Regions from separate parts of the Azospirillum sp. UENF 312511 genome, predicted to be linked through region 2. Evidence: predicted binding sites of a transcription regulator. Region 2 holds the regulator's gene; the other holds the start of a gene.
What was found. The regulator LexA, encoded in region 2, represses DNA repair genes until DNA is damaged. The targets are predictions, from matches to a motif close to ATGTTCTANTTTGGTTC.
Positions count from the first base shown of each region.

Region 1: ACWPN7_RS33690 (LexA family protein) is a predicted target of LexA. The motif match lies at 3,867-3,883, and genes of this name have one in related genera.

Region 1 is NZ_JBSNCG010000005.1:1,170,102-1,177,303, forward strand. It holds partial or broken gene thrS (threonine--tRNA ligase) at 1-489, shown strand, start outside; gene ACWPN7_RS33680 (DUF2149 domain-containing protein) at 608-1,723, shown strand; cobalamin riboswitch at 1,831-2,048, shown strand; partial or broken gene ACWPN7_RS33685 (IS5 family transposase) at 2,129-3,096, opposite strand; gene ACWPN7_RS33690 (LexA family protein) at 3,392-3,820, opposite strand; gene ACWPN7_RS33695 (DUF6790 family protein) at 4,244-4,750, shown strand; gene ACWPN7_RS33700 (hypothetical protein) at 4,875-5,108, opposite strand; gene ACWPN7_RS33705 (hypothetical protein) at 5,694-5,984, opposite strand; partial or broken gene ACWPN7_RS33710 (IS6 family transposase) at 6,316-6,882, shown strand; gene ACWPN7_RS33715 (LysR family transcriptional regulator) at 7,145-7,202, opposite strand, start outside.
Region 2 is NZ_JBSNCG010000003.1:198,523-205,724, forward strand. It holds gene trpC (indole-3-glycerol phosphate synthase TrpC) at 1-85, shown strand, start outside; gene ACWPN7_RS12265 (GNAT family N-acetyltransferase) at 121-582, shown strand; gene moaC (cyclic pyranopterin monophosphate synthase MoaC) at 579-1,073, shown strand; gene ACWPN7_RS12275 (molybdopterin molybdotransferase MoeA) at 1,073-2,290, shown strand; gene lexA (transcriptional repressor LexA) at 2,447-3,145, shown strand; gene ACWPN7_RS12285 (ComEC/Rec2 family competence protein) at 3,171-5,345, opposite strand; gene gltX (glutamate--tRNA ligase) at 5,510-6,922, shown strand; gene gltA (citrate synthase) at 7,017-7,202, shown strand, end outside.

The DNA of each region.
Region 1 (7,202 bases), on a different contig from region 2:
GTCGATCTCACTCTGCCGGAGCGGTTGGGGGCCGGCTACATCGGGCCGGACGGCGCCAAGCACCCGCCGGTGATGCTGCATCGGGCGCTGTTCGGTTCGCTGGAGCGCTTCACCGGGATTCTGCTCGAACACCATGCTGGGCGGCTGCCGCTATGGCTGGCGCCGGTGCAGGCGGTGGTCGTTACGATTACCGGAGAGGCTGATGACTATGCCCGTGAACTTGTCGGCCTGCTGCACGAGGAGGGCTTGCGGGCCGAGGCTGACCTGCGCAACGAGAAGATCGGCTACAAGATCCGCGAGCACAGCTTGGCCAAAGTTCCGGTGATGCTGGTTGTCGGCAAGCGGGAGGCCGCGGACGGGACCGTCTCCTTCCGTCGGCTCGGTTCGCCGGACAGCGAAACAATGTGGGCGCGGGAGGCGCTGCTGCGTCTCGACGCGGAGAACCGGCGCTCACTTCTGAAGCCGGCTTCGGTCGCCTGGGGGCATTGAGTGCCGTTCGCGGGACAGAGGGGAGTTGACGCGAAATCGATATGTAATGTTATATCATTACATATACCGGTGTGGTGAGCTTTCCCACGTCGGGGGATCAGGGGATTTGGGGGATATCATGGATCGCCGTGCCAACCGCGCCCGCCACCGGGCGGGAACGGTTCTCTCGTGCCTTGTCGTAGCACCACCGGTACTGCTGTGCGCGGCCGGAGCGCTGGCCGATGCGCCGGTCGTGCTGGAACCGGTGGTGGTCAGCGCCACCGCCACCGAGCGACCGCTGGCCGACGCGCCGGCGACCGTCACGGTCATCACGGGCGGCGAGCTTCAGCAGCGCCCGGTGCAGGATCTGGCGGACGCGCTCCGCGACACGCCGGGGATCATGGTCGGCGGCGTCGGGCTGAACCGCCGCGGTATCTCCATCCGCGGCATGCCGGCGGAACACACGCTGATCCTGATGGATGGCATCGCCCGCCTGTTCCTGCTGCCCGTCCTGCTGCTGATCCTGGCGTCGCTGGCCTACAGCTTGTGGGCGCTGGGGGCCTTCGCGGTGGAGGCGTGGCAGCGCCGCCGCGGGGACCACCGCTCGCCGCTGATCGCGTACCGCCACCGCACGGGATGCGGCAGCGACGATCTGGAGCTGTGGATCATGAAGCGGCTGGAGTGGCTGCGGGTGGTGGCCCGCAGCGCGCCGATGCTGGGGCTGGTGGCGACGATGATCCCCATGGGGCCGGCCCTGCTGGCCCTGACCCGCAACGACGCCCAGGGCATCGGCGAGAACCTGACGGTGGCCTTCTCCGCGGTGATCCTGGCGCTGGTCGCGGCCAGCATCGCCTTCTTGCCGCCGCTGGCTGCTGGAGGATCTGCGGGCGGTCGAGCGGTCCCTGGCCGAAGCCGGAGGAGCCGGCTGATGCGCTTTCTCGACCATGACGACGCCGACGATCCGATCCTGTCGGTGGTCAACCTGATCGACCTGTTCCTGGTGGTCATCGGCATCCTGATGATCGTCATCGTGCGCAACCCGCTCAACCCGTTCTCATCCAACAAGGCCGTCGTGGTGGAGAATCCCGGCGAAGCCGACATGCGCATCACGGTGAAGGATGGACAGGAACTGACCCGCTATGAATCGACCGGCGCCATCGGGGAGGGCAAGGGAATCCGGGCGGGAACGACCTACCGTCTGCCGGACGGCCGCTTGATCTACGTGCCCGAAACGGGCGCTCCGGACACGCCGTGATCGGACCCCGTCATCGGACCGGTGCACGCAGGCTTCCGTCATCGGCGAACCGGCTTTCTCCCAAAGTCTTTCGTTCACGAAGCTTGACCGGCGTGTCGCGGTCGCCCATGAATGGTCCCGGTTCTGGTTCTTCCGGCGATCTTCGCCGGAAGCTAAGAGGGAACCCGGTGAGCCGCGTCCCGCGGCGAGGCCGGGGCTGCCCCCGCAACTGTGAGCGGTGAGCCGTTCCGTCGTTATCCGCCACTGGCGCCTCCGGCGCCGGGAAGGCCGGACGGAACGGCGGCGACCCGCAAGCCAGGAGACCTGCCAGTACCACAACGAAACGTCCTCGGGTGGGGTGTCCCGGTGGAGGACGCTGTTGCACCGAGGCAGCGAGAGTTGGAGCCGGCAGGTCGGTGCGCCTGATCATCGGACGCGGACGGCGTCCGGGCGTCCAAGGTCGAGCATGCGGTTCAGGACCAGGACGGCGACACCAATCTCGGTCTGCTGCCGGTCGTCGGTGTGGAAGTGGAGACCCTCCCCGATGACGTGTTTGTAGCGGCTGAAGAAGGCCTCCACGAGCGCGCGCAGGTTGTAGCCGGAGTTGCCTGCCACGCCTTGCGGCCATCAGCGGCGATGGCCTGGAGATGCCGATCCCGCTGTGCTGGTGCGCTCTGCGCGGTATCGCTCGGTACCGCCGTGGAGCGCGGCGGCGCGACCACGCCCGCCCCTGGGTGCCGCTTGGTCACGGCTTCGTAGACGCCGCTCTGGTCGTAAGCGCCGTCGGCGATGACGGCAACCAGGGGCTCGGCAATCCGGTCCAGCAGGGGGCCGACTTGCGAGGCGTCATCGACGTCATGATCGGTCAGTGTCGCGGCGACGATGCGCCCGGTGCCGGCGTCCAGGCCGATGTGCAGCTTCCGCCACGCGCGGCGCCGGCGCGTGCCGTGCTTCTCGATCAGCCAGTCACCGGGGCCGCACAGCTTCACACCGGTGCTGTCGACCAGCAGACGGATTGGGTCGTTGGTTTTCGCCGGCGGGGTCGGGACGGTGACGGTCTTGGCCCGGCGGCTGAGCGTGGAATGATCCGGCACCGCCAGATCGAGCCCGAGCACCTGGACGAGGGAAGCGACCAGACCCTCAGTTTGCCGCAGAGCCAAGCGGTACACCGCACGCAGCATCAACGCCGTGAGGATCGCCAGGTCGGAGTAGGTGCGCTGCCCGCCCGGTGTGGATCGGGTCTCGGCCCGCCAGCGCTCCACCGCCTCGTCGCTGAACCACACGTTCAGGCTGCCACGCGCCCGCAGCGCGGCATCATACTCTTGCCAGTTGCAAACCCTGTATCGCTGCTTGGGGATGTGATGGCGGCGAGCGGCGTTGGCTTTGAACGGCATCGGCTGGATCAGAACAGGGAATGGTCAACGGCGCCTCCCCTACGATGCTGCCCCGCCATCCGCAATCCCCGCCTCGCTGCAACAACGTCCCGCGCCGGCACTCCCGGCAGCGGAAGCGGCGATACCCGTGCGCCGTCCGATCCGAACGCTCGGTCGTGCTTGCCGACTGGCAGTGTGGGCAACGCATCCGTCTCCTCCTCGCTGAGAGGGGAGATCTGGGGAATGGCCAAGCTCCCGGCAACGTGGCGCGACACCTGACGGAACCGCCCGTAGACCCGCGGCGACACCATGGCCATCACCGCCGATGCAAACGGATGGTGCTCGTGATCACGCCCCAGATTTCAAAGTCGAGCCGGTCGGTGACCTCGACCGGACGGTATGCGGTATCATCCGAATCCGGCACCAACCACACTTGGGCGCCACGCTTCAGCAGGCGCTTGCACGTCAGTTCGCCATCAAGCACCGCCACCACGACGTCGTCATGACGGGCAGTCAGCGACCGATCAACAATTGCTAGGTCACCGTCATGGATGCCGGCGCGGACCATGGAATGACCGGAGACGCGCAAGGTGAAGGTGGCGGAAGGGTGGGGCACCAGCACTTCTGCGAGTTCGATTCGGCCTTCCACATAGTCCGCCGCGGGTGACGGGAATCCCGCCGGCACCACGGCCTCAACAGACACGACCGGGCATGACCGCATCACTACCGGCTCTGGCGCCTGCATGCTCCCCTCCACCCACCTGACTTGTTGGGAGGATGGCGCAGGAAAAGAACTTTTCAAGAACAAAGAGTCGTTGACACCAAAGCTGGGATCGCGGTGATCAGCTTCGCTGTCATGCCTACCCTAGCGCCGGGACGAGCGGGGCAGCACCCAGCGACAGGGTTTCGACAAGGCGATAGTCGGGCGCGACTGCGCGCGCCGGGAACATAGCGTTCACGGTTGGTATCCTTTAATTGAAGATGGGGTGGGGTAGTCGGCCCGCCGATCTGCAGATATCAGTTCGCAGGATCGATGCGGTTGTGCACCTCGCCAGAACAGATACAGGCGCGAGGACAGCGCCTACATCGAGGTATTTCCGATAGCCTCTTGGAACGGGCGAGATAAACGCCTCAACGTCTGCTTGTCGTCTCTTCCATGGAGGACGAAATGGACGTCGCTAATTTGATACGATTTGTCCTGACACACATTCCTTTGATCACCTTTCTACTGGCGATCATCATTCCAACTCTCAGCCGGTCTGACCGAACCCCGGAAGGCTACCTGTCCTGGCTGCTGCTGCTCGCCGTTGACGTTGATGCTCTCTGGGCGGGGCTGTTCCATGTGTTCGCTCCGGAGCGCGCGGCGGCGTTCATCGGATGGACGACAAGCCCGTTTCAGTTCGAGATCGGCGTCGCTGACATAGCGCTGGGCGCCATGGGGGTGCTCGCCTTCCGGAGATCGCTCGACTTCAAGGCGGCGGTCGTGACCTACGCATCACTGTTCTACATCGGCGTGGCGTACGGCCACTTTCATCAGATTTGGGTGGCCGGGAACTATGCGCCTGGGAACGCCGGCATTCTTCTCGTTCTCACCTGCATCCGGCCGTTCCTCCTGATCCTGCTCCTCATCGCGGCTCAACGGAAGGCAGTCCCGGCGATGGTTCTCGGGAGGTAGGGATTGGTTAGCGGAGCGCGTCAGCGTCATGTTTCCGAGGCGCACCAAGGCGATCCCGAATCCAGGCAGCATCGGGTCCGGCCTTGTACAGCACAGATTGCGGCCCGGTCATGGTCAAGCCGGGTTATCCCCTCTCGGGTCCCAGCACCCGCTCCCGCTCGTGGATCAGCAGCGCGAGAGCCGCCTGGACGATTCCCTCCCTGGGGATGTCGCTCAACTCCAACTCCCGGACGGCTTGCTGGACATATTGGGAGACCGCTCGCTCGGCCTGCTCTGGGGGCATTCCGGCGAGTGTAACCGCCAAGCGCTCCGCCACCGGCTTCATGGCTACGGCAACGATGGCATCGTTCGGTGTCATGGAGCGGCCTCCTCACGGGCTTCCTGGTTGCTCAATCTACTTTCAGTTTAGCGACAGCGAGGCAGTGAAGTGTAGAGGGTTGATCCGCGTGTTTTCAACTGCGTGCGAGCGGGCCGACCAAGCAGCCCACTCCATAGGGACGATCTCAGCACCCACCAGAGAAGCCAATCCAGCGCGGAACACTCATGGCCCCAGATATGGCGGGAACGCTCAACAGCGCACATACCCGGGCATGCAATTTCTGGCTGTGATATTTCGACAGAAGCTCAATTTCGACTCGACGGTTCTTGGGTTATGGCCTTACCCCTTTTTCGCAGAGCAAGGCATTTTAGGAACGGCCATGTGCCATTATGTTTCGTCAGCGTGCAGCTCGGCTTGCCGAGCACTCAAGACGTTGCGAGAGCACAATCAAGCCGCCATCGGCTTTGAAGCCCGGGAATACCTGATTGGTGTTGAGCGGTGGATAATAGCTTGGACATGCCGCACTCCATTCACCATGCAGGAAATTTCTGAGGGTGCCAGTCACCTGCACGAGTGCTCGTTATGCCTGGAACAGAAAGGTGAAGAAGGGGCACAACAAGTCCCTCACTTCCGGAGCAGCTTGTCCTTGGCGGCAGACCCGGCGCTGGAGCCGACCCAGTAGGACACCACCGCCGAGGCCATGGTGGTCAGGGCGCCCAGCATGAGCGTGGCGTTCTGGTCGATTGCGCCGGTCGGCTGGCTCAGCACCCGGTACAGCACGATGCCGAACGTCACCAGGACGATGGTCGACACGACCGGGGCTCCCCAGGAGATGCGGCTGCCGGCTTGGGCAAGCTGGACGGTCTGCGCGCGGGCGTCAGCCCGATCCTCGTTGTCGAGCCGGAGCAGCGCCACGGGTTCCGTCAGGTGTCGCGCCACGTTGCCGGGAGCTTGGCCATTCCCCAGATCTCCCCTCTCAGCGAGGAGGAGACGGATGCGTTGACCACACTGCCAGTCGGCAAGCACGACCGAGCGTTCGGATCGGACGGCGCACGGGTATCGCCGCTTCCGCTGCCGGGAGTGCCGGCGCGGGTTCAATGAACGCACCGGCTCGGTGCTGAACCGCCTGCAGCTGCCCTCCGACGTGGTGTTCCTGATCGTGCTGTGGCGGCTGCGCCTGAAGCTGAGCTTGCGCGATCTCGCCGAGATCCTGCTGTTGCGCGGACTGGTCTTCTCCCATGAGGCGGTGCGGGACTGGGAAGCCAAGCTGGCGCCGTTGCTCACGGAGGCTCTGCGTCAGCACCGGAAGGGCAAGATCGGCCGGAGCTGGTACGTGGACGAGACCTACCTCAAGGTCGCCGGCCAGTGGCAGGACTTGTACCGGGCCATCGACAGTGATGGCAATTTGGTGGACGTTTTTCTCAGCCCAACGCGCGACCAAGTTGCGGCCAGAGCATTCTTCCGCTCAGCGATCTAGGTGACCGGGATCATCCCCAAGACCATCACCTCCGACAAGCACTCCGGCTACCCGCCGGCCCTCAAGGAGATGTTCGGTGAGGATGTCGAGCACCGCACTTCGAAATACAAAAACAACCATTTGGAGCAAGATCACCGCGGAGTGAAAGGCCGCACCCGGCCGATGCGCGGCTTCAAGTCCTCAGGCAGTGCTGCTCGGTTCTGCCGGGCTTACGACGAGGTGCGCAACTTCCTGCGCCCGTCGACCCGGCGCAAGCAGCACGTCCCAGCAGCGCGCCGACGGGCGATCCATGTCCAGAGGGTCACTGCCCTGCGCGACATGCTTGCTGTCGCGTAATTCACGCTGTCCGCCTCCGGGGCCCCTGCATCGTCAGCTCAGGCGTGGCGCGACACCTGACGGAACCCCCCTTTCCTGACAATCAGTCCACACATCCTGGATGCGGTCCGGCAGGTTCTGGAGGCTCATGGACCGTTGCCGAAAAAACTCCGTGCCCGTGAACGCCGGGCTCTGCTTCGCAAGCTGTCCGCCGCAGCCGCCAGGCACCTAACCGAAGCAGCGGGGCGGGAAGCACCCGGCGGCCTGGAAGGCTTGTCTGGAGTCAGTGCCTGATTCGACCCGCAAGCTCGATGAAGCCCCTGAGGTAATCAGTTTCCACG
Region 2 (7,202 bases):
GGTCGGCGCGCGCTGCTTCCTGGTCGGTGAATCGCTGATGCGGCAGGAGGATGTGACCGCGGCCACCCGCGCCCTGCTCGCCTGAGACAAAACAAGAAAGCAATGGGGAGGAGCGACGCCGTGCCGAACGTGACCATTGCCCGGGAAAGCCCGCTCCAGGACGAAGTGGTTCAGCTCATCGAAGAGCTGGACCGCTATCTGGGCGACTTATACCCGGCCGAGAGCAACCACCTGCTCGACCTGCAATCGCTGGCCAAGCCGGACATCCGTTTCCTGGTCGCCCGGCGGTCGGGAACCGTGGTCGGCTGCGGCGCCATGCGCATCGACACCGACGGTGGCTATGGCGAGGTCAAACGGATGTTCGTCCAGCCGACCGCGCGCGGCGGCCAGATCGGGCGCCGCCTTCTGGAACGCATCGAGGATGAGGCCCGTGCCGCCGGCCTGTCCCTGCTGCGGCTGGAGACCGGCGTCTATCAGGACGAGGCCATTGCCCTCTACCGCAAGCAGGGTTTCGCCAACCGCGGCCCGTTCGGCCCCTACGGTCCGGACCCGCTGAGCCTGTTCATGGAGAAACCCCTATGACCGACCAGCCCGCAAGCGGCTTCACCCACTTCGACGCCGAAGGCCGCGCGGTCATGGTGGACGTGTCCGGCAAGGCCGACACGGAGCGCTCGGCGACCGCCCGCGGCTCCGTCCTGATGCAGCCGGAAACGCTGGCCCTCATCCTCCAGGGCGGCCTCAAGAAGGGCGACGTCCTGTCGGTGGCGCGGCTGGCCGGCATCATGGGGGCCAAGCGCACGCCGGACCTGATCCCGCTGTGCCACCCGCTGATGCTGACGTCGGTCAAGGTGGACCTGACCTGCGACCCCGAGCGCAACGCCGTGGACATCACCGCCACCTGCAAGCTCAGGGGCCAGACCGGCGTGGAAATGGAGGCGCTAACCGCCGTGTCGGTCGCCGCACTCACCGTCTACGACATGTGCAAGGCGGTGGACCGCGGCATGACCATCACCGAGGTGAAGCTGCTGCACAAGGCCGGTGGCAAGAGCGGCGAATGGGGGAGCGCGGTCTGATGCTACAGGTCGGTGAAGCCCGCGCCCGCATCCTCGCCGCCTTCACCGCCCTGCCGGCGGAGACGGTGCCGTTGCCCGACGCGCTGGGGCGCGTCCTGGCGGAGCCCGCCGGCGCTCGCCTGACTCAGCCGCCCTTCGCCGCCGCGGCCATGGACGGCTGGGCCGTCCGCGCCGCCGACATCGTCCCGGCGTCGGCGGAAGCTCCCGTCACGCTGCGCCGCATCGGCGAGTCCGCCGCTGGCCACGCCTTCGCCGGATCGGTCGGCGCGGGCGAGGCCGTGCGCATCTTTACCGGCGCGCCCCTGCCCGCCGGGGCCGACGCCGTGGTGATGCAGGAGGATTGCGAGGACGCCGGGGACCGCGTGCGCGTCGGGCGCGCCGTGCCCGCGGGTCGCTTCATCCGTCCCGCCGGATTGGACTTCACCGCGGGAGAGGAGTTGCTTCCCAAAGGACGGCTGCTCACCGCCCGCGACGTCGCCCTGGCCGCCGCGGCCAACCTGCCCTGGCTGCGCGTCCACCGCCGACCGCGGGTCGCCGTGCTCGCCACCGGGGACGAGATCGCCCTGCCCGGCGATCCGCTGGGACCGAGCCAGATCGTCAGCTCCAACGCGCTCGGCCTCTGCGCGCTGGTCGCCAGCCAGGGCGGCCTCGCCCACAATCTCGGCGTGGCCAAGGACGATCCGGAGCATCTCGCCGCCATGGCCGCCGGGGCGGCCGGCTGCGACCTGCTGGTGACCACGGGCGGCGCCTCGCAAGGCGAGCACGACCATGTGCGCGACGTACTGGGCGGGCTGTCACTGGACTTCTACCGCGTCGCCATGAAGCCCGGCAAACCGTTGATTTTCGGGACGGCGAACGGCGTTCCGCTGCTCGGCCTGCCCGGCAATCCGGTGTCCACCGGGGTGGCCGCCCTGCTGTTCCTGGTGCCCGTCCTTCGCCGTCTCCAAGGCTTGCCCGCCGAGAACACCACGCTCGCGGCGCGGCTCGGCGCGCCGCTGAAGGCCAACGACGACCGCACCGACTTCATGCGCGCCACCCTGTCCACCGGGACGGACGGCGAGCCCATCGCCACGCCCTTCCCGCGCCAGGACAGCGCGATGATGTCCCGGCTGGCCCGGGCCGACGCCCTGATCGTCCGCGAGCCGCAGGCAACCGCCGCCGCTGTGGGCGACCGCGTGACGGTGATCCCGCTGAGCGGCGGTGTCCTGTCGCTTTAATCCGTTCCGCACGGGAAATCCATTTGGGAGTCCTGTCCGTCGATTTGCGATTGATTTCATCCGTAGGGCTTGACGGGGGTTAAGAACCAAACTAGAACAAGATGGAACGTTTTGCTTTTGTTCCATATCTAGTGCGGAACCGGCCGGGAGGCACAAATGCTCACGCGCAAGCAGCATGAATTGCTGCTTTTCATCAACGAGCGGCTCGGACAGGGCGGTGTGTCCCCTTCCTTCGACGAAATGAAGGACGCTCTCAACCTGAAGTCCAAGTCGGGCATCCACCGCCTCATCACGGGGCTGGAGGAGCGCGGCTTCATCCGCCGCCTGCCCCACCGCGCCCGCGCGCTGGAGGTGCTGCGCCTGCCGGAGGGGCTGGAGACCGCCCGCACCCGGCCGCCGCGCGCCAAGTTCGAGCCCAACGTCATCAAGGGCGACTTCAGCTTCGCGGGACGTGAGGCGAACCCGGCGTCCGAATCCGTGCAGTTGCCGCTCTACGGCCGGATCGCCGCGGGCACGCCCATCGAGGCGTTGCGCGACGGTTCCGCCTTCGTGGACATTCCCGCCGCCATGCTCGGCATGGGCGACCACTACGCGCTGGAAGTCGCCGGCGATTCCATGGTGGAGGCCGGCATCCTCGACCATGACACGGTGGTCATCCAGCGCTGCGACAGCGCGGAGAACGGCTCCATCGTCGTCGCCCTGGTCGACGACGCCGAGGTCACGCTGAAGCGCCTGCGCCGCAAGGGCAACACCGTGGCGCTCGAACCGGCCAACGCCGCCTACGAGACCCGCATTTTCGGCGCCGACCGCGTTCGGGTGCAGGGTCGCCTCGTCGGTCTGGTGCGGAAGTACTGACCGCAGGATGCTCCGGGGCGGCGGCTCAGCGCGCCCCGGTCTTTCCATCGGGGAGCTTTCCTCCCATCGTCCACGGGCGGTCGCCGCGCCGACCGCGCACGCTTTCCACCCGGATGCCCTTGTCCGACAGGGTGAGCGTGTGCGCGCCCTCCCGCCGCAGTTGCCAGCGGTCGATGACCAGCGGCGCCCGGCACCCGCGCGACGGGACCGCGACCACCACCGCATCGGCCACCGCGCAATCCTCCGGCAAGGCGTCCGGCTGGCGCAGCAGCGCCACCGTCTTCCCCTGCGCGCGGTAGAGGCACCCCAGGGCGTCGCAGCGCAGCCGCCCGTCCAGGCTCACCCCGGCGAGCGGCCAGACATCCTGACCGGCCTTGTCCTCCGGCTTTTCCATGCCGCCGCGCCGCCTCCACGTGTTGGCGACCCGGCCATCGCTGGCGGTGGAGAGGCTGAGGATCCCATCCGCGCCGCGCGCGCCCATCAGTTTTCCGTCCTCCGACACCAGGATGTCGGGCCGCGGCGCGACGGCCGGGGCGACCAGCCCGCCGGCCAAGGCCACCAGCCCCAGCCAGCGCCAGCGTCCCGTCCAGATGGCCAGCCACAGCCCGCCCAGAGTGACCGCCGCGATGGCGGCGTCCGGCATGGCCGGCAGAAACGCCGTCGCTCCGGGCAGCGCCGCGGTCCGCTCCGCCGTCTCGATGACCAGCCGGACGCCCCAGCTCATCGCCGTCACCGCCGGCCCCTCCAGCCCGAAGGGCAGCAGCAGGTAGGACAACAGGCTGAAGGGCATGATCCACACCGTCGTGATGGGAATCGCCACCATGTTGGACAGCACACCGTAAAAGGCGACCTGCTGGAAATGGTAGAGCCCGTAAGGCGTCGTCGCGACGGTCGCCACCACGCTGGAAAAGGCGATGCCGCCCAGCGCCATGGCGCCCTTGCCGAGCCAGCCCATGTCGCGCCGCCGCCGCACCGCCCAGGGCGTGAAGCGTTCGAAGGCGGCGATCAGGGCGACGACCGCCGCGAAGGACATCTGGAAGCTCGGCCCCAGCATCCCCTCCGGGTCATAGAGGACGGTGACGATGCCGGCGAAGGCGACCAGCCGCATGCTGATCGGCGACCGATCGGCGATCACCGCTCCCATGACCAGACCGGTCATCAGCACCGACCGCAGCGTCGGCAAGGGCGCCCCCACCAGCAGCGTGTAGAGGATGGCCGACAGGATGCCGGCCAGCGCCGCGATCTTCTTGATCGGCCAGCGCAGCGCCACCCAGGGAACCAGCGCCAGCAGCGCCCGCACCACCCAGAAGACGATCCCCGCGGCGATGCCCACATGCAGGCCGGAAATGGACAGGAGGTGCGCCAGACCGCTGTCGCGGAAGGCGTCCATCATCGGTCCCGGAATCGCCGCCGCGTCGCCGTTCAGCAGGGCGGCGGTGACGCTGGCCTCCGCGGAATCGCTCACGACGGCACGCACCCGCTCGGCGATGGCGGCGCGCGCCCGCTCAAAGGCCACCGTCACCCGGCGCCAGCCGTCGGGCGGCGGCGCCTCCTGGGCGACGGGGGCGCCCATGACGAAGCCGACCGCGCCGAAGCCTTCGAAATAGGCGCGCCGCTGCAGGTCGAAGGCTCCCGGCTCCGCCGGGGCGGCCGGCGGGTGGAGCATGGCGCGCAGCCGTACCACCGTCCCGGCCTCCGGCGGTGTCACCTTGGCCGGCAAATGCAGGCGGACCCGCTCCGGCGTCGCCTCCGGGGCCAGCCGCTCCACCATCGGTTCACCGATCATCAACCGCGTGCCGGTGGGCTGCCGTTCGATCGCCAGCACCCGCCCGGTGACCTGCACCGGTCCAAGCTCGCGCGTCAGCATTGGCGCCATCGCCGCCACGCTGTGCAGTTGCGCCGCCGCGAAACCCAGAGCGACGCTCAACAGCCCCAGCAGCAGAACGACCGGCGCCAGACGCCGCCGCACCAGCCACAGCAGAGCCAGACAGCCGACCACGGCGCCCGGCCCCAGCCAGAGCGGCGGCTCGGCATGCAGGCCGAAATACAGGGCCACACCCGCCCCGGTCCCCACGGGCAGCCACAGCGCCCAGCGCTCCCGTTCCGCGGCAAGGCATTCCAGAGCCGCAACGAGAAGGCGCGCGCCGACGCCGCGACGGACAGGACCGGCATCGCCCTCCGCCGCCAAACCTCCGGCCATGCCCTCTTCAACCCCGTGGGCCATACTGTCGCCTATGCGCGCAAGGCAAATGCCTCCGGCGCCGTTAATGTGTTACACCACCGCACCACCGCAGTCGCACCGCAGCCGCCGCATCTCGGCCGCCGCAGCACTGTAGCAGCGCCGAACCTGGAATTGAGCCTCCCATGACCGTCGTCACCCGTTTCGCCCCGTCGCCCACCGGCTTTCTCCACATCGGCGGTGCCCGCACCGCATTGTTCAACTGGCTGTACGCCCGACGCAACGGCGGCACGTATCTGCTGCGCATCGAGGACACCGACCGCCAGCGCTCGACGGACGCGGCGGTGGACGCCATCCTCGACGGCCTGTCCTGGCTCGGCCTCGACTGGGACGGCGACGCGGTCAGCCAGTTCGCCCGCAAGGACCGCCACGCCGAGGTGGCGCAGCAGATGCTGGCGGCTGGCCGCGCCTATTACTGCTACGCGAGCCCCGAGGAGTTGGAGGAGATGCGCGCCGCCCAGAAGGCGGCGGGCCAGCCGGTGCGCTACGACGGGCGCTGGCGCGACCGCGACCCGTCCGAGGCTCCGGCCGGCGTGAAGCCGGTGATCCGCCTGAAGGCGCCGCAGGAGGGCGAGACGGTCCTGAAGGACCGCGTCCAGGGCGAGGTGACGGTGCAGAACGCCCAGCTCGACGATCTGATCCTGCTGCGCGCCGACGGCACCCCGACCTATTTGCTGGCGGTGGTGGTGGACGACCACGACATGGGCGTGACCCATGTCATCCGCGGCGACGACCATCTGACCAACACCTTCCGCCAGATCCAGATCTTCAACGCCATGGGCTGGGACCTGCCGGAGTTCGGCCACATCCCGCTGATCCACGGTCCGGACGGCGCCAAGCTGTCGAAGCGCCATGGCGCGCTGGGCGTCGACGCCTACCGCGACATGGGCTACCTGCCGGAGGCGATCCGCAACTACCTGCTGCGGCTCGGCTGGGGGCACGGCGACGACGAGATCATCTCCACCGAACAGGCCGTGGAGTGGTTCAACCTGGAGGGCATCGGGCGCTCCCCCTCGCGCTTCGACTTCGCCAAGCTGGAGAACCTGAACGCCCACTACATGCGGCAGGCCGACGACGCCCGCCTCGTGGGTCTGGCCGCCCCGCGGCTGGAGGCCGAGCTTGGCCGCGCGCTGACCGAGTCGGAACGCGATCTGCTGACCCGCGCCATGAACGGGCTGAAGCAGCGCGCCCGCACCGTGGTCGATCTCGCCCAGAGCGCCCGCTTCTACCTCGCCGCCCGTCCGCTGGCGATGGACGAGAAGGCCACCGCGCTGTTGGACGAGAAGGGCCGCGGCGTCCTGACCGACCTTGCCGCCCGCTTCGAGGCCGAGGCCGACTTCACCGCCGCCGCCCTCGAAGGGCTGGTGCGCGCCTTCGCCGAGGAGCGGGGCGAGAAGCTGGGCAAGATCGCCCAGCCGCTGCGCGCCGCGCTCACCGGTTCCACCGTGTCGCCCCCCATCTTCGAGGTGGCCGAGATCCTCGGCCGCGCGGAAACACTGGCCCGGATGAAGGATGCCGCAACTGCAGCACGGGGATAACTTCCGTGCGTTGATATCCGCCCGGCATAGAACTATGCTGCGCGCATTCGAAAAGGGCGTTAAGCCCCAACCCTAAAGATAAGGACGTGCCGAGATGACCCAAACCGCGGACAAGGCCGATACCTTCACCCTGATCGACAACCGGACTGGCAAGCAGGTCAGCCTGCCCGTGATGAAGGGAAGCACGGGTCCGGACGTGATCGACATCCGCAAGCTCTACGCCGAGACCGGTTGTTTCACCTACGATCCGGGTTTCACTTCGACGGGCAGCTGCGAGTCC